4 regions of the Alcanivorax sp. IL3 genome follow, and region 3 is predicted to be linked to each of the others. Evidence: predicted binding sites of a transcription regulator. Region 3 holds the regulator's gene; each other region holds the start of a gene.

Region 1 (5,911 bases), 870 kb from region 3:
TCCACGATATATTCCGGCACCTGCACCACCAGCCCGGTATTCAGGGTGGCCGGCTTGGTGCGTGCGGAGGCAGAGGCGGCTTTCATGGCCGGGGCGGTTTCGGTGACTTCCAGCACCACGGATGCAGGCAGCTCCAGGCCGATCACGGCATCGTCCACCCGCAACGCCAGCAACCCTTCGGTGTCCTCAGTGATAAAGGCCAGCTCGTCAGCAATGTCCACGGCCTTGAGCAGGTACTGGGAGAAATCCTCGTTATCCATGAAGATGTAATCGTCACCATCCAGGTAAGAGAACTGCACCGGCCGGCGCAGCAACTCCACCGTGGTCACGTCGTCATCCCCCTTGTAACGCTCCTCGAACTTGGGCCCACCCCCTACCGCACTGGCCTTCACCCGATACAGCGTCGCCGCCCCCCGGGCCGAGGGGGACTGCACCTCGATCTGACGGATCGCGTAAAGAGTACCGTTGGCTTCGATAACATCGGATTTTTTCAGATCGCTGGCGCGGGTCATGGCTGGGGGAGGTCCTTGTGAGTAAAAGGACATGGTATCCGAGCTTAAAGGTCTGGCGCCAGATAACAGGGAGGAGGAATACAGTTGACAGTGGACAGTTGATAGTTGATAGCGAAAAACGCGAAAACCTTCCCCAGCTTGAAAAGCCAGGAGGCCGCACCTAAATACTGAGCGCGGCCTCAAGCATTGCAAACAAGGACAAGAATCAACCGCGAGCTGTCAACTGTCCACTATCAACTGTCAACTGCTCCGCCACCTTCCCCCACGCCCCCTCACACAGCCCCTTCCGATCCGTACCTTGTGCCGATACCGGTTCGCAGAAATGCAGTCGCACGCGGATGCGGTTGCGCAGTAGCATGGCCCACAGGTGGTGGTGGAATTCGTCGTCGCCGATAAAGGCCATGGCGGCATCCGGGGCGCCTCTGTCGTCCAGGTAGCGCACCGCCAGGGGTTGTACTGGCACATTGGCCATCAGCGGCGCATCGAACAGCTGCGGAAAGAAACGGCGCAGGCCGGTGCCGTCGGTGGTGGTGCCCTCCGGGAACACCAGCACCGTGTGACCCTGCTTCAGTCGATCACCAATTTCCCGGGCCTTGCGACTGGACTCGCCGCTGCCTCGCTTGATGAACAGGGTACCCATGGCCCGGGCCAGGGTGCCGATTAACGGCCAATCACCCACTTCCGCCTTGGACAAGAAATACAGGTGGCGTTGGCTGGCGATCAACGGGATATCCAGCCAGGAAACATGGTTGCTGACCAGAAACACCGGAGTCTCGACCGCAGTACCCGTGACTGTCAGCTCCACCCCGAGGATACGCAGAAAGTGCCGGCACCAGCGCTGCTTGGCCGCCAGCACCACGGGCCGATACGGTGACCAGAACGCCCCCAGCAGAAATGCCAGCACAAAGCCCCACAGCAGATAGAGCACGATGCGGGCAACCCTCAATATCCGGCGCAATTGCGGCCAGAGGCCGCTTTGCATATCAGGACTGACGCTGACGCTATCATTCATTTCACTCATAGTTCAGAGCCTGGGCCGAATCGTATAGACCCCGTAGGAGCGGCGCTCTCTGTGCCCTGCGGGTATGAGCCGCGAATGTACTTGCGACACACCTGCCATCTTCGCGGCTCAAGCGCCGCTCCTCGAGCCACCCACCGTTCCCCGTTCCTAAACCGCCTGGGCCGGCTGCAGGAAGTGCTGCACATAGCGGGCCGGCAGGTCATCCACCGCCATCAGCACGAAGAAATCCAGGCAGTTGAAATCCGGGTCCCAGCAGGGCTCGCCACACACCCGGGCCCCCATGCGCAGGTAGGCCTTGAGCAGCGGCGGCATTTTCACGTTGTCGTCGGCGGCCTGGCCCGGCAGGCGCTCCAGACGCAGATGCGGCTGCACCCGCATTGCCGGCTCGCTCAGGTGACGCTGGTTGATGCGCTGCTGAATAGCGGCCACGTTGTAGCCCTCGCTCAGGGCAATGCTGGCGCAGCCCAGCAGGTAGCGCACATCGTTTTCGAGCATGTATTGGGCCAACCGCGCCCACAGCACGGTGATCACGGCACCGCTGCGGTGGGCGGGATGAATGCAGGTGCGGCCGATCTCTGCCACCCGGCCATCCAGATGGCGCAGCATGGACAGATCGAATTCGCCGCTGGAGTAGAAACCGCCGGTGCGATGCAGACGTTCGCCGGGCAACACCCGGGTGTACCCGACGATCTCGCCGCTCTGGTTATCGCGCACCACCAGGTGCAGACAGTGCTTATCAAAGCGGTCCCGATCCAGCCCGAAGGGAGCGCTGAAACTGGCGCCGTATTCCTGGGAGAAAATACGGTAGCGTAGACGCTGGACCTTGATGATTTCCCGCCGGGAACGGGTGAAGTAGGCACTGAAGCGCCCGGCACTTTCCACATCCGCCGCCATGTCCCGCGGGAAACGGAGAATATCGGCAGTGGCCGTAAACGGCTTGGCCAGGGCCCCTCTTAGGTGGGGGCTAAGGGCTTTGATCTTTCCTGCGGCTTGCGCAAGCATAGTGTACTCCACTGGCAGTTTCGGGCAGTTTCGCCAGTGGACGTGGCACAGTAGTGACGCTTGAGTGACAGTTGTGCGACAAGGGGTAAAAGCAGTTAATAGTTAATAGTTGCGCGGAAGTGGCGCTGTGGTTGCTGAAACGCAAGAAGCCACGAGCAAAAGTGAGGAGTGAAATTCCGAGTTGAATATAGAGAGGCGATTGCGCAGCAATGCAGGTAGCACGTCGCCACCGCCCAACACTCCGGCCGTTTGTGAAAAGGAGAGGCCCTATGGACAAGCCTGTCACTGTTTCCCGGCAGCCCTACCCTCTGCCGGTCAAGAAAGGGGAAAAGGTGTTCTGGTGTGCCTGCGGCCGCAGCAAAAACCAGCCTTACTGTGATGGCAGCCACAAAGGCACCGACATCACCCCGGTGGCCTACACCGCCCCACGGGACAAGATCGTGTTCTTCTGCGGCTGCAAACACAGCGGCAAGGGGCCGGTTTGTGATGGCAGCCATGTGCAAGTGAAAGAGGGAAAGCTCCCGTAGGAGCGGCGCTCTCTGTGCCCTGCGGGTATGAGCCGCGAACCTCGCGTAGCGAGGAAATCGGCCGAAGGGCGATCAGGCATTTCCACGCTCGACAGATCTCTCTAGAGAGACCGGAGCAATACGCAAGCCCTTTTCCTCGCCCAGGCTCGGTTTCGCGGCTCATACCCGCAGGGCACAGAGAGCGCCGCTCCTACGGCGGCTTCGTAGCCAGGCGTTTACCCCGTGTTGCGAAGCCCCGCTGCAATACCGGCGATGGTCACCATCAAGGCACTCTCCAGGACTTTATCGCCGTCCTGCTGGCGCAGGCGCGCCATCAGCTCCGCCTGGAGAAGGTGCAGGGGATCCGTGTAAGGGTCGCGGACCCGGATGGACCAGCGCATCACCGGATTGTTATCCAGCAGGTCTTCACGTCCGGTGAGGGCAGACAGGGCATTCACCGTGCCAGTGAGCCGCTCGCGTAACACTTCACCCAACCGGGCCAGATCAACGTCATCCCCGGCCAGCCGTTGCTCGTACCAGGCCGCCACGCGCAGGTCCGCCTTGGCTAACACCATCTCGAGCATATCCACCACGCCCTGAAAGAACGGCCACTCGCCCACCATTTCCTGCACGGTGCCGTTTTGCGCCGGGTCCGCTTGGGCAGCCTCCAGTGCAGCACCCGTACCCAGCCAGGCAGGAAGCATCAGCCGAATCTGGGTCCAGGCGAACACCCAGGGGATGGCCCGCAGGGAGCTGATGCCGGCATCCTGCTTGCGGCGGGCCGGGCGACTGCCCAGGGACAGCCGGGACAGCTCGGTTTCCGGGGTCACCGTGCGCAGGTAGCGCACCAGTTCCGGTTCTTCCTGGACCACGCTGCGATACCCGGCCACGGAGACATCCGTCAGGGTCTGCATCTGTTCCCGCCATTGCGGCTTGGCCGCCCGGGGTGGCAACAGGGTCGCTTCCAGGGTGGCAGCCACATATTGCGCCAGGTTGAACACGGCCACCGCCGGGCGGCCGTACTTGAAGCGGATCACCTCGCCCTGTTCAGTGACGCGAATGCGCCCGGCCACGGAGCCCGGTGGCTGGGACAGCAGCGCCATGCGGGTGGGCGAGCCACCCCGGGAGATAGAACCACCACGGCCATGGAACAGAGTCAGCGGAATGTCATGTTCGGCAAACAGGGCGGTGAGCTTTTCCTGGGACCGATACTGGGCCCAGGCGGCACCAAGAAAACCGGCATCCTTGGCGGAGTCGGAATAGCCAATCATCACTTCCTGGCCCCCGGCCACCCGCTGCCGGTAAAACGGCACCGCCAGCAGGGCCGACATGGTGTCCTCGGCGTTGTCCAGGTCATCCAGGGTTTCAAACAACGGCACCACACGCATGGGCTCGCTGACCCCGGCGATCTTCTGCAGCAGCATCACTGCCAGCACATCCGAGGGGGCACGGGCCATGGAGATCACATAGGCGCCCAGCCCTTCACTGCCCTGCTCGGCAATCACTCGGCAGGTGGCCAGCACTTCTGCCACCTCGTCGCTGCATGCCTCACTGGCGTGGAAGCTGTCATCAATCAGTGGACGGCGAGCCTGGAGCTCCTCCACCAGAAACGCCTGCTTGCGCGCCTCCGGCCAGTCCGCATAGCTGCCCAGTTCCAGATAACGGGTGACCGCATCCACGGCATCGCGATGGCGAGTGGATTCCTGGCGGATATCCAGCCGCAACAGGGTAATGCCGAAGCAATTGAGGCGGCGCAGGGTGTTTTTCAGGTCGCCATCGGCGATATCGCCCAGGCCGACATCGCGCAGGGAGCGGTCGATCAGTTGCAGGGGCGCCAGTAATTGCTCACGGCGCAGGAACCCCTCGCCTTCAGGCACCGGCTGATTTTCTACCTGAGCTTCCATCTGCCGTCGGGTGAGCTTCAGTCTCTGGCGCACCTGGCGGAGAATCACCCGGTAAGGCTCATGGCTGGGGCCGGTTGCCGCCAGCAATTCCTCACTGGCCGCTTCCATGGACAGGTCCGCCAGCAGGTTTTCCACGTCACGCAGGTACAGGTCCGCGGCCATCCAGCGGGCCAGCAGCAACACTTCCCGGGTCACCGGCGCGGTCACATTGGGGTTGCCGTCCCGGTCGCCGCCCATCCAGGAGGCCAGCTTCACCGGCGCCCAGTCCGCCGGCGGCTGGGGCAGGCCCTGCTCGGCCAGCTCCCGCTCCAGTTGCCGCACCATTTCCGGTACCGCCTGCCACAGGGACTGCTCGATGGTGGCGAAGCCCCACTTGGCTTCGTCTACCGGGGTGGGCCGTTCGCGGCGAATCTCATCGGTGCTCCACGCGGCCAGGATCAGGCGGTAGAGCTTCTCGCGACGAAAGGCCAGTTCGTCATCGGTCAGATCCGGCCGGTCCAGTTCGCCGAGCAGGTCCGCCATCTGGTCGTATTTGCGGATCAGGGTGCGGCGGGTCACTTCGGTGGGGTGGGCAGTGAGCACCAGCTCCACGGACAGGTCTTGCAGAGTGCCGTCGATCACGTCAGCGCTGATCTGCTCCTCCTGCAGGCGCTGCAGCACATTGGCGATACCCTGATCACCACCGGGATCTCCGGGGTAACGCTGATGCTGACGGTGCAGACGTTCACGGTGATGCTGTTCGGCAATGTTGCTCAAATTGAGAAACTGGCTGAAGGCCCGCGCCACTTCCAGCAGGGTGGCGTCATCCAGAGGCGAGAGCAGATCACGCAGGGAAGACAATGCAGTTCCCTGCTCGCCGCGGGTAGCCACCGAGGCTTTGCGGATGGTTTCGATGGTCTGATAGAGATCGTCACCGGCTTGCTGACGCAGACACTGGCCCAGCAAGTCCCCCAGTAAACGCACATC
Region 2 (5,911 bases), 1.8 Mb from region 3:
GTGGAAGAACGGGAACCGCTCGCTCAGCTCACAACCGCCCCACTCTCAGTCAATGAGCTACTGTTCTTTACCGCCATCCAGGATGGTAATGGCGAGCAGCTGCACCATACCTGGTCCTACAACGGTGAACCCATTGTTGATGTGCCGCTGGCGGTGGGCTCGGATTACTGGCGCACCTGGTCGTCGAAAACCTTTGCCGGCCTTGATCTGGCTCCCGGAGGCCAGTGGCAGGTAAACGTCAGCACAGAAAGTGGCTGTGAGCTGGGCAACTGGACGTTGACGCTCACCGATGATAACGCGGCTACTCAGTCGCCAGCCCCTGCAGCATCCACGCCACCGGCGTCTGAAAAAACCTCAGAAACGCCCCTGAAAACGCCGCCGGAAAAAGCCAAGGGTGACGCGGTGGATCTCAGTGAAAATTACGCGGTAATTCGCCAGTTACTTGATCTGGGCGATACCCGCGCGGCCAAGGTGGCGATACGCCGTGCTCGCCAGCTCACCGCCAATCCGCAACAACTGGCTGAGCTGGATACCCTGGCCGCAGATAACGAGGCCTTTGCCCAACTGGACAAACTGATACGCCAGCGGGATGTGCACGGTGCCCGTGAACTAATGCAAACGCTGGTGATTTCCATCTCCCCCGACAGCCCGGTTTACCCGGCACTGCAAAGCCGCCACCGGCTACTGAAGCGCCTGGAAGGCAACGAGCGGGACACCGTATTCCAGGCCGCATCCAGCCCCTGATGCCACAACAGCACGGGCGTCAGTCGTCTTTCAGCGACAGATGGCTGATGTCCGGTGCCACCGGCATTTCCTCCGCTTTTTTCTGCCCCAGCACTTCCCCCGGCTGAGCCATAGTCAAGTGATCCACGTCCGGCGCAGGCGGAGGAGCGACCTTTTCCCTGTTATCCATTTCCGCCCCCACTTCCGCCACCGAGAAGGCCCCGGAAAAACCGGTTCCCCCGGTGCGGATGGTGCCCACCGTTTCCAGCTCGCCAGACGAGGGTTCTGTCGGTTCGCGACTGTCCGGGGCCGGAGACGCTGCGCGGGATTCGGGTGCCGGCGCAGATGCACCAGCGGATGCCTGGACGGGATCGGCTACCGGCCGCAGTTCACACTCTGCGCCGGCCTGTTTCAGCACTGCGCGGAATTTCATGGCGGTGGCCTGGTCGGCATCTTTCTTTAACACCACCGGCTGCCCGGAAAACAATTTCTCCACCCGGGCGGCATCCATCTTGAAGATTTTTCCCAGGTTGCTTTTTACCGTCGCAAGGTCCGACCCTTTCACCAGCTGACCGGTAAAGACGATATGGAAACGGGCATCGGCCATTATGGATTCCTCTCTGATTCTCTACTGACTACCAAGGTATCGTAGCCGCCAATGAGCAGCACGCCTGTCTTGCTGAAAACCCGCAAAATGCACGGTGTTCCGTCTCGCATAAAGTATGTGGCATGAAGCGAACCTCAACCCATTTCACTGGCGGCATACTCGGCCAGTGCGGCGATGGTCCGTGACGGGTTCAAACCCAGCGCCCGTGGCACCATGGCGCCATCAATCACAAACAGATTGGGATAGTTGAAAACTTCTCCCCGGTGGTCTACCACGCCCTGCTCCACAGAATCTGCCATATTGCAGCCGCCCAGCGGGTGCGGGGTCACCAAATCCTTGAACCAGTCCCAGGTGGCCGGCGTCATCGGATCACCGCCGGTCGCAGCGGTCAGCGACAGATGGCGGTCTGCCAGGCCCTGTACCGCCTTTTCCGCCTTGCGATAGTCCCAATCCAGTTTCAAGCGGTCTTTCTTCCAGGGCCAGTACCAGCGACGGCCCAGATAGAAACGGCCACCGGGATCGTCCATGGCCTGCCCGAACCAGGGCATCATCCTGGCAAAGGGATCACTGCTCTCTCCATACTTGAGCATGGCAGCACCCAGCCGAGTATTGGCGAAGCGGGGATCCTTGCCCAGTCGCTCCATCCAGCTGCCGAGAATATCGGGCACGCCGCCATCTTCCACAAAATAACGAGCGCCACCATCTTCACCATCCAGGTAATCAATGGCGCTGGTAATGGTCGGCCCCCGTGTGGGAGAAATCTGGCGCTCCTCATAAAATGCCATGGTGGCGAAGTCACCATTGCAGGACCAGTTGTGGCCAAGCTTGCGACTCAGTTTCGGCAGGGTCTTGTACTGATCCCGGCAGCGCAGTAACAGTTCCGTAGAGCCCATGGAACCGGCAGCCACGATCACCTTTTCCGCCTTGAAACGGCGCCAGCAATGGCTGTACAGGTCCCTGGCCAGCACTTCATAACCGCCGCCTTCCAGGGCACGAATGGTGCGCACATGATGCAGGGGACGGACATCAGCACCGGCATTCTCCGCCGCCGCCAAGTAATTCAGATCCAGGGTATTCTTGGCCTGCACCGGGCAGCCCAGATCGCAGTTACCACAATGCACGCAGGTGCCCTGGGTTTTGCCCTGAGGGTTTACCCAGGTCTGGCTGTGGCCATAGGAGTATGGATCATCCCGTTGTGGGCTCCAGTCGGGATCAAAGGTGATCGCCTGGGGCACAATACGAAACCGGTCACCGGCCCCGACGGCGTCAGCCCCTTCCTTCATCAGATGGGTTCGCGGGGTCCATTGATTGCCCGGCAGTTCCTGCACATTGAGCATGACGCCAGTGGTAGTGTAATGGGGCTTGAGCGTGACGTAATCGATGGCCTCCGGCCACCCCTGGGCAAAGGCCTCCGGCTTGGCCTCAATGCTGACATTGGCGTAGATCAGGGAGCCACCGCCCACCCCAGCGCCCATGGCAACACTCATGTCGCCGAAGTAGCGAAAATCGATCCAGCCGTTCTGTTTTTCCGGTTCGTCTTCATCCCAGAACCAATCGCGCTGGGACACCGATGGGTAATCGTCCGACAACCAGCGCCGCCCCCGTTCCAACACCACCACCCGACTTCCCTTCTCCGCCATCCGGCAGGCCATCACCGAGCCGCCAAAGCCGCTGCCGATGATCAGGACATCCACATTTTCCATCCTCTCCCCCAACCCCTGTTCTTATCGTTGCCTTTGCGACAACGCTTTTTTAATCAAGGTTTTGCACTATAAAATTAACTGCCAATCCTGTCTATTTGCAGCACTTTCCAGTAATCTGGCGACTGTCTTCGCCGGCCTCATTGCAGCACCCATGGAACAGATCGATTTCGTCACTATTGAAGAGCAGCAGCGCCCCCGCAAGCGTAACGGTGCCGCTCGTAAACCCGGTCCGAAGAAAGCCGCGAAGCCGCAGCGCCCGGGAGCCGTGCGTGATGGCTACCGCCGGCTCACTGCCGATATACCCGCCGATCTGCACAAACGCCTGAAAATGCAGGCCCTGATGGAAGACCGCTCCGTCACCGAACTGATCGTGCAAGCCGCCGAGTGTTTTTTGCGCAATCGAGATTAACCCGCAGCACATCCGTTAAGCATTTCTCTCTCGCGTTATTCAAGCATTGTCCGCGCTTCCTCGCATGTTGGCTGATGCCGCGTTTCACCTTCATGCAACCGTCACCCACCTGTCATTGATCCGCACTGATACAGCCGCATGCTCGGTCCTGACGCTACCGCTGAAGGAGCTCGCTATGGCTGTGGATTTGTTTCTGTTGGGGTGCGCCCTGATCTTCGGGGCAGGCTTTCGCTTTCTGTTCCGTCATCTGCCGGAAGAGCGCTGGCAATTCGTGGCTTCGTTACCGCTGAAAAAAAACCATGACGGCTCCTGGCAGGGTTTGAACCTGACCTTCTACGGGCTCTTTACCGGTATCGCCGGCGGGCTCGGCGTTACCTGCTTTATTCTGCTGACTGCTTCCGCCGGTGTGTCGCTGGGCACGGCACTGCTGCTGACCCTCGGGATACTGGCAATCTGCCTGCCCGCCGCCAAGATCATTGCCACCGTGGTGGAAAAAAACCGCCATGGCTTCACCGTCGGCGGTGCCAGCTTTGTCGGCATTATTATCGCCCCGCTGTTCCTGTGGCTGGCGGACCTGGCCAGCCAGCACTGGTGGCAGACTGCCTTACCGATTCTGCCCATGCTGGCCGCCATGTCGATTGCCTATGTACTGGGTGAAGGCATTGGACGGCTGGCCTGTATCAGCTTCGGCTGTTGCTACGGCAAGGCCCTGCGCCATTCACCGCGCTGGGCCCAACGCCTGTTCTGTACCCTGAATCATGTGTTTATCGGCAAGACCAAGAAGATTGCCTTTGCCGGGGAAATGGAAGCGGTAAAAGTGATCCCCATCCAGGCGGTCACCTGTGTGGTTTATACCGCGCTCGCGCTGGTCTGTAGTGCCCTCTTCTTCCACAGCCAATTTGCCCTGGCCTTTGCCCTGAGCCTGGTAGGAAGTCAGTTGTGGCGGGTATATTCGGAAACGTTGCGGGCGGACTATCGTGGCGGCAGCAGACTGTTCTCGGTATACCAGATGATGGCGTTGCTGGCCGCGCTCTATGGGATTGCCATCAGTCTGATCCTGCCTGCCCATGGGGGCCTGGCGGCGGATCTTGCTGCCGGCCTGGGAGCCCTCTGGTCACCGGGGGTTATTCTCAGCCTGCAGATCATCACCGTGGCCATGTTCTTCTTCTCCGGCACCAGCACCATCACCACCGGCGAACTACGCTTCGGCCTGGCCGCAGACTGGCGCAGCCAGGCGGGAGGAGAATAGCCTCTAGCTGCAAGCTACAACGCGATTGAAGGTTCTGTTTATTTTGAGAGCAAGAGGCCGCGCCCAAAGTTTGGGAGCGGCCTCTTGCGTTGAAAACACGCAAACCCATGCTCGCGTTATAGCTTGTAGCTTATCCCAACGCCACCGCCTTCACCTGCGCATAAAGCCGCGCACCGGGGAACACCTCAAGCTCCCGGGCGGAGCGGCTGGAGATGCGGGCGAGCAAACGCTGATCCCCCAGAGCCAGCTGTACCACAGCCTGTCCCGGCCCTACTTCGCGCAAGGCTGCCACCTGCACCGGATGGATATTAAGAATGCTGGAATCCTGCGGCGCCTGGCGGCACAGGCTCACATCCCGGGCGGCAATGCGAAGGCGTACCGGCTCTTCGCCAGACACCGGCTGCGCCGCCGGTAGCCAGAATGTCTGTTGTGCAACGGTCACCGCCTGCAGATGATCCCGGTTGTCGTAATCTCCCAGTTCACCGTACAGCAAGGCCGTGGCATCGCCACGCTGGGCCAACGGGCCATCCAGCCGTGCCAGTTCTTCGTGAGCCTTGCCTCTGGCCACGATGCGTCCCTGCTCCATCAGCCAGACCTGTCGCGACAGGGTCAGCAACTCATCCAGATCATGGGTGACATAAATCACCGGCACCTTCCTGGCGATATCGCTGATCATCTTCAGCAATTCCTGCTTGTGGCCGTGATCCAGAGCTGACAGGGGTTCATCCAGTAACAGTAGTTGCGGCCCGGCCAGTAACGCTCGAGCCAGCGCCACCCGCTGAGCCTCACCCCCGGAAAGTGTCTCCACGGAACGCCCCAGCAAATCCTCAATACGCGCCTGACTTACCACGCTGTCCAGGTCCCATGCTGCTCCCCGACGTTTCACCACATAGTCCAGATTGCCGCGCACACTCAAATGGCGAAACAGGGTCGGCTCCTGAAACATCATGCCCAGGGGGCGCTGCCAGGGCGGCAGCGTGACGTCGTCGGTTTGCCAGAGCTGGTCACCGAAGCGAATCTCGCCATCGCAATCCTGAAGCCCGGCCAGCATTCGCAACAACGTACTTTTACCGGACCCGGAAGGGCCGAACAGGACCGTCACACCATTGGCAGCAAGCTGCGCCTGCGCCTGCAAACGGCACGACCCCACCTGGCCGGACAGGGAGAATGCCAGACTCATGGCATCACCCCGGTGTTCTGCTTGCGTTGCCAGCGAAACA
Region 3 (5,911 bases):
AGGCGACAACGATCTGCTCGTCCGTCATGTGGATATACTGCGAGAGTCCGTTCGCAAAGTGAGAAGCGCTCACCCTTTCCGTATTCATGGCTGGGTTGTACTACCGGATCATCTTCACTGCGTCTTGCAGTTGCCGGATGCAGACGATGATTTCATTCGTCGCTGGCGACTCATCAAGTCCACTTTCTCTCGAAAAATACCTCATCTGGAGCATCGTAATCCATCGCGCATAAAGCGTGAGGAAAGAGCTATCTGGCAGCGCCGTTTTTGGGAGCACTGCATTCGCGATGAACAGGATTATCGGGCGCATATGGATTATGTGCATATCAATCCGGTAAAGCATGGCCTGGTTTCACGGGTGCAGGATTGGCCCTATTCCACCTTCCATCATTGGGTTCGGCGTGGTGTCTATGCGGTGGATTGGGCTGGCGGATCGGAAGGGAAGGTCGATAAGGTGCCTGATTGATGGGGTGTTGATGGTGCAGTTCGCCTTAGGCTCAGTGCACCCTACACAAGATTCGGACGTAGGGTGCCATTGAGCCTAAGGCGAACTGCACCATATAGGCCTTGCAGAGAAAAATCAGAGCTGCTCTTCGCGGCGAATCCACTTGGTCACTTCCGGCGCCTGATAATCTGCGAAGCTGTCCAGAAGGCTTGCCGGTGTGTCGTGAACCTGTAGCAGGTCTCTGTGCTCCTGGCGCAGAAAACCCTGGCTTACCGCGTGGTCGAGAAAGGTGATCAGGTGGTTGTAATAGCCGTTCACGTTTAACAGGGCGCAGGGTTTGTGGTGAAAGCCCAGTTGCGCCCAGGTAAGAATTTCAAAAATTTCCTCCAGCGTACCCATGCCGCCGGGCAAGGCGATAAAGCCGTCAGAACAATCAGCCATGGCAGCCTTGCGCTCGTGCATGGAACCCACCACACGCAATTCGGTGAGGTGATCGTTGCCGATCTCCTTGCGCATTAATGCATCAGGAATAATGCCGATCACTTCACCGCCCTGCTGCATGACCGCATTGGCGATGGCTCCCATGACGCCCACGCTGGCCCCGCCATAGACAAGGCCAAGGTTGCGGGCAACCAATTCTTTGGCGAGACCCTCAGCGGCTTGAATATAGTCGTTTCCCTCACCGGGGCTGGAGCCGCAATAGACGCAGATTTTTTTCATGGGCATCGCCGTTTGTTCGTTGTGGCTAGAGGCAGCTGTAGGAGCGCCGCTTGAGGCGCGAACCGAGCCTCGGCGAGGACATCGCCTTTGGGTTGCTGCCTCGCTCGCTCGGTTCGCGCCTCAAGCGGCGCTCCTACGCTGGCTTTTTACCCCGCCACCGCCGTGGGTTTACTCACCAACCGATCCGCCGGGAAATGACAGGTAAAGACGCTGCCCTTGCCCAGTTCGCTCTTGATTTCCAGTTTGCCGTTGTGGCGGATCATCACGTGCTTGACGATGGCCAGGCCCAGACCGGTGCCGCCGGTCTCGGTGACGCGGCTGTTATCCGGGCGATAGAAGCGTTCGGTGAGGCGCGGAATGTGGGCCGGATCAATGCCGACGCCGTTGTCGCTCACTGCCAGATGCGCGCCGCGTTCATCCTGCCACCAGCGAATCTGGATCTGGCCACCGGCGGGAGTGTATTTCACCGCATTGGTGATCAGGTTGCCGAACGCGCTTTCCAGCTCTGCCGGGTTGGCGATCAGGCGGGCCTCTTCGGTCACGTCCAGCTCGATGCTGTGGGCCTTGTCGGCGCTGAGTGCGAGGGCATTTTCGCGCATGCGTTTGAGCATGCCGTGGACCGGTACCGCCTGGCTCAGGTTGTCCGCGTCGGTGCCTTCCAGTCGGGCCAACAACAGCAGATCCGAGACCAGAGCTTCCATGCGGTTGGACTGGTTGTCCATCTGGGTGAGCGCCCGGCGCAGGCGCGACTGTTCTTCCGGTACGGTATCAAGCAGGGTTTCAAGGTAACCCTTGAGCACGGTCAGCGGGGTTTTCAGTTCGTGGCTCACGTTGGCCACGAAATCCTTGCGCATCTGTTCCAGGTGATGGAGCCGGGTCACGTCCCGGGCCATCATCAACTGTTCGCCCACACCAAACTCGGTGACGCGAAATTGCAGGATGCGGTTGTCGTCTACCGGCGAGGGAATTTCCAGGGCGTCACGAAAATCTCCCTGGCTAAGGTATTCGGTAAATTTCGGATGGCGGATCAGGTTGGTGAGCGGTTGGCCCAGGTCCTGGCGGGCATTGAAACCCATATAGTGTTCTGCGGCCTGGTTCCAGTACTCCAGGTAGCCGTGTTGATCGATGAGGATGACCACATCTTCCAGGGCATTCACTGATTGTTGGGCGCGGTGAATGATGCCTTGCAGGTTTTCCTGGGCGCGGCGTTCTTTCTGGAAAAGGTGTTCAAGGCGAGTGTAGAACTCGCCCCAGAGGCCGGTGCTGTCCGGTGGCTCGGTATGGTCATCGCGCACCAGCCAGCTGTACAGGCCAAACAACTGCCGGGTGCTCCAGATGATATAGCCCAGCATGCCTGCCAGCAGTGGCCAGATGTTGCCCACCGCTAACGCCGCCAGAGCGGCCAGCAGTAACAGGCCGACAATGCGATTTACTTCCTTGGCCAGACTGGCTTTCATGATCTCGCTTCCACCGCCCCGTTGCGGCTACGTGGGTGCATTAATCGTAACCGACTCGCATTGCACCACCTCTTCTGATTGCGCGCAATGCGTAGCGCAGACCGGATCGGTTCAGCCTGCCTTGGCGGATTTTACTGAAAAACGGTAGCCGGTGCCGCGTACCGTCTGGATAAAACGGTCGTAGCCGAAGGGGGCCAGGGCCTTGCGCAGGCGACGGATATGCACATCAATGGTGCGGTCTTCCACATACACGTTGGCGCCCCACACCTGATCCAGTAACTGGGTGCGCGAGTAGGCCCGTTCCTGGTGGCTCATGAAGAATTCCAGCAGACGGTATTCCGTCGGGCCCATGTCCACGGGCTCGTCGTCGGCGCTGATGCGGTGGCTGACCGGATCCAGGCAGAGACCTTCCACTTCAATGGCCTTGTCCGCCGCCGTGCTGGAAGCCCGGCGCAGTACCGCCTTGATGCGGGAAATCAGCTCGCGGGTGGAAAATGGCTTGGTGATGTAGTCGTCGGCGCCCACATCCAGGCCCTGGATCTTGTTGTCCTCTTCGCTCTTGGCGGTGAGCATGATGATGGGGATCTCGTTGGTGGTCTCATCACGCTTGAGGCGGCGGGCCAGCTCAATGCCGGTGATCGACGGCAGCATCCAGTCCAGCAGCACCAGATCCGGGCGTTCATCGACAATAATTTCGTGGCCGCGCTGGGCATTTTCTGCCTCCAGCACATCAAAATCAGCCAGCTCCAAGGCAACGGCCACCATTTCCCGAATAGCGGGCTCGTCGTCAACAATCAAAATACGGTTACGGGACATGGCTTTCCTTCCTTGCCTGTCTATCTATGTTGCCCTATTAGATTGCTTTTTTGTGACATTCGTATGACAAGTTGGGCGGATTTTTGGGGGAAAAGCAAGAGGCGAGCTATAACACCAATTCAGGGCATGTGCCGATGGATGGATACGGCACTTCGCGCTGCTGAGGAAAAACAGAAAAAATCTCAGCGCGGGTCATCACGGCTAACGAGTGGCATTACCCTATGTCGCGTTGCAACTCGAAGCTTGTAGCTTGCCACTCAAAGATACTGGAAATATAACCCGACAAACACGCACGCTCCGGCCCAGTGGTTATTGAGAAAAGCGTGGAAGCTGGGCCAGCGTTCCCGGTAGCGGATCAGACTGTGCTGGAACAGGAAGCTCAGGGTCATGCCGCCCAGGCCCACGTACCAGGGCCAAGAGAAGTCCAGCCGTTGTCCCACCATGATCAGCGCCAGCAGAGTCAGACCCTGGAGGATGGCGATCATCAGCCGGTCCGCATCGCCGAACAGGATGGCGGTGCTCTTGATGCCCAGTTTCAGGTCGTCTTCCCGGTCGCACATGGCGTATTCGGTGTCGTAGGCCACAGTCCACACCAGGTTGGCCACATACAATAGCCAGGCGATTTCCGGCACTGCCCCGGTTTCGGCGGCAAATGCCATGGGGATGGCCCAGCTGAAGGCGGCGCCCAGAAACAGTTGCGGCATGAAGGTGAAGCGTTTGGTGAAGGGGTAAAGAACAGCAAGCCCGAGGCCACCGAAGGACAACCAGAAGGTCAGCTCGTTGAGGAACAGCACCAGCACAAAGGCCAGCAGCCCCAGTCCACAGAACAGGGCCAGGGCTTTCTTGGCGCTGATGGCACCGGTGGCCAGTGGGCGACCTTTGGTGCGTTCCACGTCACCATCGAAATCCCGGTCGGCAAAGTCGTTAATCACGCAGCCGGCGGCACGCATGATGATCACCCCGAGAATGAAGATCAGCACGGTTTTCAGGCTCGGCGTGCCATTACCGGCAATCCACACCGCCCACAGGGTGGGCCACAGCAGCAGCAGCGTACCGATGGGGCGATCCAGTCGCATCAGCTGTATATAGGGCCAGGCTTGGGGGTAGCGCTGTTCAACGAAGGCAAACATGGGACATCCGGTTGTCAGGGGCGGGGTTAAGTTTCAAGTTGAAAGTGGAAAGTTTCAAGGCGCCTTGTAGGAGCACCTCTTGAGGTGCGAAGCCTCGAATGGTCGCGATAACTCTCAGATTTGAACCGACTCTCCCTCCAGGCAGGGTGACTGCGGTGAAAACCATTTCCTCGCTACGCTCGGTTCGCACCTCAAGAGGTGCTCCTACAGCAGTGAAGAAACGCTAGTAGCGCCCACCTTCTCCCACAGTGCCGGCAGAAAGTATTCTGCTACCAGCAACGGCTCACCGCGTTTGATGAAACGGGACTGGCGCCCCCAGCACACTGGCATGGCTTCTGCAGGGCTTCCAAGGCGAGCCCAGACCTGGTCGCGCAGGCAGGTGGGGCGTTTGTAGAGTTCCAGGCCCAGGGAGCGGCTACCCATATGGCCCAGGGAGCGATTGGCGCCGGTGAGGCTGGTCAGGGGCAGAACGCTGCGGGCGGCCACCACCGGGGTGTCGTCCAGCAGCAGAGTGACCTCGCGGATCAGTGCCGCCCGCCGGGGAGCCAGGTCCAGCAGTTGCCGTTCGTCGGCTCGGGGAAAGCTGATGGCGTGGTAGCCAGGCTCCACCCGGAACTGGCCGTGGCGCTTCAGACGCAGGGTCAGGGACGCCGGATCCGCCATCCACTCACGGATACGGGGCGGCAGCACCAGCTGTTCCAGCGGGCGCCAAAGGCTGTCAGGATGCAGGGCGGCAGGCAGCATGGGTCTCTCAACATCGCAGGCCGCAGGACTATGGCGCAAGCAGTGACTCAGGGCAAGTCAGCAGCGCGCCGGTCTGCGAGCGCTTGCCGGCAAGCGATAATGGCCTTGGGCCAGGCAAATGGACCCCGGCGCCAATGCGTGCCAGTGCCCAATGTCATTGATTTTTCGGGCGTGCGCCGATAGGTTATCGCCCCCCGAGATACACCCTGTATGTAGCAGAGTAAGCGAGTACTTACTCCAATTCGACGAGGTTCACGATGAAGAAGTGGGAATGCGTAGTGTGCGGTTTCATCTATGACGAAGCCGAAGGTCTGCCCGATGAGGGTATTGCCCCCGGTACGGCCTGGGATGATGTGCCGGAAGACTGGGTCTGCCCGGATTGTGGCGTGGGCAAGGACGATTTCGAAATGGTGGAAATCTGAGCCGTTACGCTCTGGCCACACAGTCATTCCGCCCGTTCACTGATTAATTAAGGACTGTTCATGCAACCTATCGTCATCATCGGTTCCGGCCTTGCCGGCTTTAATACCGTCAAGGAATTCCGCAAGCTGGACAAGGAAACGCCCATCGTTGTGATCACCAGCGACGACGGCCGTAAC
Region 4 (5,911 bases), 480 kb from region 3:
CGAGCGTCTCTCGGATGGGCGTGGCATGGCCCTTGAAAAGCCCCGGGAAAAAGGCGATGACGGGGGAGCGGAGTCGGCCGCGGGCAAGGAATCCGAACGGCAATTGCCCGGATAAGTTGCCGGCCCATGGTGGCGCCCCTATCATGCGGGGTCATTTGTGAACCTGAAGCTACGGCTTCAGGGTGGATGCATGGCGCAAGAATTTGTTGCCACAGGAGATTTTCTGAACAAGTGTCGTATCAGGGAATACGATCGACCGAAGACTTTCTTTGGAAAATAATAGTTTCTGTGGCGGCAAAGGCTTGTGTCAGGCGCCGCGATGACGTCGTGGCTTCAGGTTAAATGCAGTTCCCTGATTAGCAGGGTGGAGAATGATATGGCAGAGCCCCTCAAGGTCGGCGTAGTTGGTGGCACCGGATACACCGGAGTGGAGTTGTTGCGCCTGCTGGTCAACCACCCCCATGTGGCTCTCGATGTGATTACCTCTCGGGGGGAAGCCGGCACCGCCGTGGCGGACCTGTTCCCTTCCCTGCGGGGACGCACCGACCTGGTCTTTAGCGAGCCGGACGTGAAGCGGCTGGCTTCCTGCGACGTGGTGTTCTTCGCCACCCCCCATAATGTGGCCATGCGCATGATGCCCGAGCTGATGGACGCCGGGGTGCGCGTGGTGGATCTGTCTGCGGATTTCCGGCTGCGTGACCATGAATTGTGGAGCGACTGGTACGGCGAACCGCACGCGTGCCCGGAATTGCTGGCGGACGCGGTGTACGGCCTGCCGGAAGTGAACCGGGAAAAGCTGCGTGATGCGCGACTGGTGGCCTGTGCCGGCTGCTATCCCACTGCCATCCAGCTGGGCTACCTGCCGTTGCTGGAAAACGGCTGGATCAAGCCGGAGCAACTGATTGCCAACGCGGCCAGTGGGGCCAGTGGTGGCGGCAAGGGTGCCAAGGTGCCGATGCTGCTGGCGGAAGCCGGCGAGAGCTACAAGGCCTATGGCGCCAGTGGTCACCGTCACCTGCCGGAAATCAAACAAGGTTTGGCGGATATCGCCGGTGGGCCGGTCAGGGCCACCTTTGTGCCGCACCTGATTCCCATGATTCGCGGTATTCACGCCACCCTCTATGGGCAGCTCAACGACCAATCGCCGTCCCTGGAAGAGATCCAGGCGGCCTACGAGGCTCGTTACGCCAATGAGCCCTTTGTGGATGTGATGCCGTTGGGTAGCCACCCGGAGACCCGTTTCGTGAAAGGCGCTAACACCTGCCGGATTGCCTTGCACCAGCCCCGGGGCGAGAACGTGATTGTAGTACTGTCGGTGATCGACAATCTGGTCAAGGGTGCCTCCGGACAGGCGGTGCAGGCCATGAATATCATGTTCGGGCTGGATGAAGGGGCGGGACTCGCAGTCGTTCCGCTGATGCCCTGATATGGCGCGCAAACCGAAAAGCCGGGCAGGCATTGATGATGTGATGTTGATGCCGGTGAGCCCGTCCCGCCAGAAAAAACGCCGCCGGTTGTGGACCGTAGCCCTGTTGATCCTCGCCGTAGTGCTGTTTGCCGGCGGTTTCTGGACCGGTAGCAGTGGCGCCCTGGATACTTCTGCGGCCAACCAGCGCCTGCGCAGCGATCTGAAGAGCACCAAGCGTGAGTTGGAAGCGGCCCGCAATGAGCTGGCTCTGTACCGCACCGATACCGAAGTTACCCGGGAGGCTCGGGAGACCCTGCGCCAGGAGATAAAATCCCTGCGTGATCAGGCTGCCGAGCTGGAAGAGGCGGTGGTGTTTTACAAGAGCGTCATGGCCCCGGGCGCAAGCGAAGGGCTGCAGATTGAAAAAATGGTGCTGCAGCCGGATGATGAAAACGGCTTTTACCGTTACCGGGTGGTGCTGGTGCAGGCAGGAGATAACCGTAATTATCTGTCCGGCGACATCAGTCTCACCCTGCGTGGCAGTCGCGAGGGGGAGTCTTTTTCCCGGAATGGAACCGACTGGCTGGAAGATGGCAGTGAGACGCGCTTCCGGTTTCGTTACTTTCAGGAGCTGAGTGGCCGCTTTCAGGTACCGGAAGGGGTGGAGCTGGAAGCCGTGGACGTAGAAGCTGAGAGCGGCGGCAGAAACCGTTACCAGATACAAAAAACCGTAAAATGGCAGTAGGAGAGACCCGTGCTTGGCCGAGACAAGAAATCCGCAACAGGTAGTACATCCGGTTCGTCCCAGGATTATCGTAACCACACCCTGGTCGCGCCCAGCGCCACGGTTCGGGGCGATATCGAATTCACTGGTGGCCTGCACGTGCAAGGCACCGTGGAAGGCAATATCAGTGTGGGCAAGGACGGTGGCCGTCTGATTATTGGTGAGACCGGGGTGGTCAAAGGGGAGATTCAGGTGCCCAATGTCATCATCAACGGTCGTGTGGAAGGGGATGTGCACGCCACCGAGAATCTGGAGCTGGCCGAGAAAGCCGCCGTGGAAGGGAATGTCTATTACCTGATGATCGAAATGGTCATGGGGGCCCGGGTAAACGGCAAGCTGGTGCGGCTGGACGATGAGCGTCGCAACCTGCCGGCACCGGATGCCACTGGCAAGAATGCCGGCAAGACCGCGACCAAGGCTGCGGCAGCTGAATAATTCTTGACTGTTTTAGTCGGGTACTGGAACATAATCAGCCCGTAGGCCGTTCCGGCCACGGGCCAATCCGCCATCCGTTGCTAGCGAGAGTATGACCGAAACCGCCCCGATCTCATTCACCGATGCCGCCGCCGCCAAGGTCAAGGAACTGCGTGACGACGAAGGCAATCCGCAACTCAAGCTGCGCGTGTATATCACGGGGGGAGGCTGTGCCGGTTTTTCCTACGGCTTCACCTTTGATGAGGCGGTCAACGACGACGACACCATCGTTGAAAAGGAAGGCGTTACCCTGCTGGTCGATGCCATGAGCATCCAGTATCTGGATGGTTCCCAGGTCGACTACGAGAAGGGGCTGATGGGCTCGCGCTTTGTGGTCAGCAACCCCAATGCGGCCACTACCTGCGGTTGCGGGTCTTCCTTCTCCGTCTGACGCCGGACCTTCTCGCTCGCCCTAGTACACAATAGGCCCGTCCTGCAGCATGATGCGTCTTGCTTGTTGCATCTCCTGCTGTCACAAAACATTCACCATTTGATCAACTTTCCGTCGTTTTCGTGGGTGACACTGTCCCCATGATGACTACGAAACCCACATTTCAAAGAATGACCGCCGCGGATACCCGTGCCATGTGCTGGTTGCTTCAGCAGCCCCAGGCCGCCCGTCGTGCCCGCATGGCCCGCCTGGTGTCCCGGCTCGGTGATGGGCCCTTCTATGTGGCCCTGACACTGCTGATCTGGTGGATGGATCGGCAGGGGGGCAGCGAGTTTGCCCTTACCGCCATGGCCGCCTACGCGCTGGAAGTGCCGCTGTTCGTACTGCTGAAGCACCTGATCAAACGACCACGGCCAGCGGATGCGCTGGAAAGCCTGTCTGCCTTTATCCAGCCGGCAGACCGCTTTAGCTTTCCCTCCGGCCATACCGCCGCTGCCTTTGTGATGGCATCCCTGCTCTGCGTATTCTATCCGCCGGTGATGCTGCTGGCCCTGGGTCTGGCGGTGATGGTGGGGCTGTCACGGGTGCTGCTGGGCGTGCACTACCCCAGCGATATCCTCGCCGGCGCCACCCTGGGTATCAGCTGTGCCATGTTTGCGCTCTGGCTGGTTTAGTTCTCCCTCCTCTCGACGATCCTCTTCCGCCCTGGCCATAGGTCCGCACATTTTTCTATACCTCCCCGTAGGAGCGGCGTTTGAGCCGCGAACCTGCTTGCGATAAAGGCCGAATGGTTCGCGGCTCAAGCGCCGCTCCTACGGGGGGGGGGTGGCGAGGTAATGAGCGGCTGCTCTTCGCCTTTCAGGGCAGGGTGACCTGGCCCAGAATGGTTTCCCTGGACGCCCCGGTGACCACCGGCGCATTTCCGCACTGTCCTTCCAGCCGTGCCCATGCCAGCCAGGCAAAGGCGGCGGCTTCTACCCAGTCCGGGTGAAGGCCTTCGCTTTCGGTGCTGATCACCGGAATTTCCAGATGATGCTGTAGCCGTGCCAGCAGGTGGAGGTTGTGGGCGCCGCCGCCGCAGACCAGCAGCTGCTGTGGGGCGAAATCCGCCAGCGCGTCGCTGATGCTGCGGGCGGTCAGCTCGGCCAGGGTGGCCTGAACCTGTTGAGGTTCACTGTGGCCTGGCAGGTGTGGTTTCAGCCAGTCTGCATGGAAAAGCTCGCGGCCGGTGCTCTTGGGGGGTGGCAGCCGGAAGTAGGGATCATCCAGCAGCTTTGCCAGTAGCCTCGGGTCTGGCTCGCCTCCAGCGGCCCAGTCACCGTTGCGGTCGAAGGGTTGCTGGCGGTGCTGCCGGGTCCAGAGATCCATCAGTACATTACCCGGCCCTGTATCGAAACCGCCCAGCAGGGTGTTGCCGTCCAGCAGGGTCACGTTGGCCATGCCGCCGATGTTGGCAATGGCGCGGCGCTGGCCGGGTCGGGCAAACAGTTGTTGGTGGAAGGGCGGGACCAGGGGTGCACCCTGGCCGCCCAGTGCCATGTCCTTGTTGCGGAAATTGCTCACCACGGTGATGCCGGTTTCCACTGCCAGGGTATCCGGGCAGCCCAGCTGCAGACTGAAGCCGTTTTCGCCGGGCCGGTGGCGAACTGTCTGGCCGTGGCAGCCAATGGCGCGGATCTGCTGTGGCTTCAGGCCGGTCTGTTCCAGCAGGGTCTGGCAGGCCTGTGCATAGCATAGGGAGAGTTGGCGGCTGACGGCGCCGGCCCGGTCAATTTCGTTGTCGCCGGGCTGACAGAGGGCCAGCACCGCGTCTTGCAGAGGGTCGGGCAGCGGCTGGTTAAGGGTGGCCTGCAGGGAGAAATGTCCGTCACCGATCCGGGTCAGCACCGCGTCGATGCCATCCACGCTGGTGCCGGTCATCAGACCAATTAGGTAATCGCTGCGGATGTCAGAGGACATCGCTGCTGGCCAGGGTTGAGGCCTCGGCGAACAGGGTCATCTGGGCCTTGAGGCGATTGGCGGCAATCAGAAACTCCGAACGCTCATTGTCGTTGATGCCCCGCGCCTTGGGCAGGGGCACGGTGAGTGGATTGCGGTGAGAGCCGTTAATGCGGAATTCGTAATGGAGGTGCGGCCCGGTGGCGAGGCCGGAGGCGCCCACATAGCCAATGGTCTGGCTCTGTTTGACCCGTTTTCCTACGCGGATGCCCCTGGCGAAGCCGCGCATGTGTGCGTAGAGGGTGGTGTAGATCTGGCCGTGTTTGAGGATGATCACGTTGCCGTAGCCGCCCTTTACTCCGGCAAAGATCACCTTGCCGTCGCCGGCGGCCTTGATCGGGGTGCCGGACGGGGCTGCATAGTCGATGCCCTTGTGGGCGCGAATCCGGTTGAGTACCGGGTGTTTGCGGCTCAGGTTGAAGCGGGAACTGATTCGGGAGAAAGCTACCGGGGTGCGGATGAACTCCTTGCGCATGGAGTCGCCCTTGATATCCAGGTATTCCACATCGCCGGACCGGGTTTCGTAGCGGAAGGCGGTCAGGTGGCGGTCCTGATTCCAGAACTCGGCCATCAGGATGTCGCCCTCGCCGACTTTCTCGCCATCCAGATACAGCTCTTCATAAATAATGCGGAACCGATCGCCCCGGCGAATATCGAGGACGAAATCCACGTCCCAGGCAAACAGGTTGGCCAGCTGCATGGTGAGCTTGTCGCTGATGCCGGCAGCTGCGCCGGCCAGAAACAGGGAGTCAGTGATGTCCGCCTCGGCAAAGCGGGTCTGCTTCTGGTATTCGCGCTGGCTCAGGCGGGTTTCCCAGCCGCCGCCCCTGAGGCGGGCAGTGAGCGTTTCCACTTT

Evidence for each region. Region 3 encodes PhoB, which activates phosphate uptake and scavenging genes when phosphate is short. Its sites were predicted from a motif close to TGTCATANNNNTGTCANA; they were not measured.
Region 1: ACMG4M_RS05595 (CDGSH iron-sulfur domain-containing protein) is a predicted target of PhoB. The motif match lies at 2,599-2,616, and genes of this name have one in related genera.
Region 2: ACMG4M_RS09765 (prolipoprotein diacylglyceryl transferase family protein) is a predicted target of PhoB. The motif match lies at 3,542-3,559, and genes of this name have one in related genera.
Region 4: ACMG4M_RS03640 (phosphatase PAP2 family protein) is a predicted target of PhoB. The motif match lies at 3,137-3,154, and genes of this name have one in related genera.

The regions. Positions count from the first base shown of each region.
Region 1 is NZ_CP179931.1:1,169,802-1,175,712, reverse strand. It holds gene yeiP (elongation factor P-like protein YeiP) at 1-512, opposite strand, end outside; gene ACMG4M_RS05605 (lysophospholipid acyltransferase family protein) at 718-1,533, opposite strand; gene ACMG4M_RS05600 (GNAT family N-acetyltransferase) at 1,681-2,535, opposite strand; gene ACMG4M_RS05595 (CDGSH iron-sulfur domain-containing protein) at 2,805-3,062, shown strand; gene ppc (phosphoenolpyruvate carboxylase) at 3,278-5,911, opposite strand, start outside.
Region 2 is NZ_CP179931.1:2,089,255-2,095,165, forward strand. It holds gene ACMG4M_RS09745 (DUF2914 domain-containing protein) at 1-744, shown strand, start outside; gene ACMG4M_RS09750 (hypothetical protein) at 764-1,330, opposite strand; gene ACMG4M_RS09755 (GMC oxidoreductase) at 1,465-3,033, opposite strand; gene ACMG4M_RS09760 (hypothetical protein) at 3,185-3,442, shown strand; gene ACMG4M_RS09765 (prolipoprotein diacylglyceryl transferase family protein) at 3,618-4,691, shown strand; gene modC (molybdenum ABC transporter ATP-binding protein) at 4,822-5,871, opposite strand; gene modB (molybdate ABC transporter permease subunit) at 5,868-5,911, opposite strand, start outside.
Region 3 is NZ_CP179931.1:297,299-303,209, forward strand. It holds gene ACMG4M_RS01440 (REP-associated tyrosine transposase) at 1-466, shown strand, start outside; gene ACMG4M_RS01445 (TIGR00730 family Rossman fold protein) at 581-1,165, opposite strand; gene phoR (phosphate regulon sensor histidine kinase PhoR) at 1,312-2,622, opposite strand; gene phoB (phosphate regulon transcriptional regulator PhoB) at 2,734-3,438, opposite strand; gene ubiA (4-hydroxybenzoate octaprenyltransferase) at 3,696-4,568, opposite strand; gene ACMG4M_RS01465 (chorismate--pyruvate lyase family protein) at 4,773-5,312, opposite strand; gene rd (rubredoxin) at 5,570-5,734, shown strand; gene ACMG4M_RS01475 (NAD(P)/FAD-dependent oxidoreductase) at 5,795-5,911, shown strand, end outside.
Region 4 is NZ_CP179931.1:779,712-785,622, forward strand. It holds gene ACMG4M_RS03615 (chloride channel protein) at 1-115, shown strand, start outside; gene argC (N-acetyl-gamma-glutamyl-phosphate reductase) at 377-1,426, shown strand; gene ACMG4M_RS03625 (DUF6776 family protein) at 1,428-2,153, shown strand; gene ACMG4M_RS03630 (bactofilin family protein) at 2,163-2,627, shown strand; gene erpA (iron-sulfur cluster insertion protein ErpA) at 2,719-3,057, shown strand; gene ACMG4M_RS03640 (phosphatase PAP2 family protein) at 3,252-3,731, shown strand; gene ACMG4M_RS03645 (anhydro-N-acetylmuramic acid kinase) at 3,916-5,016, opposite strand; gene ACMG4M_RS03650 (OapA family protein) at 5,006-5,911, opposite strand, start outside.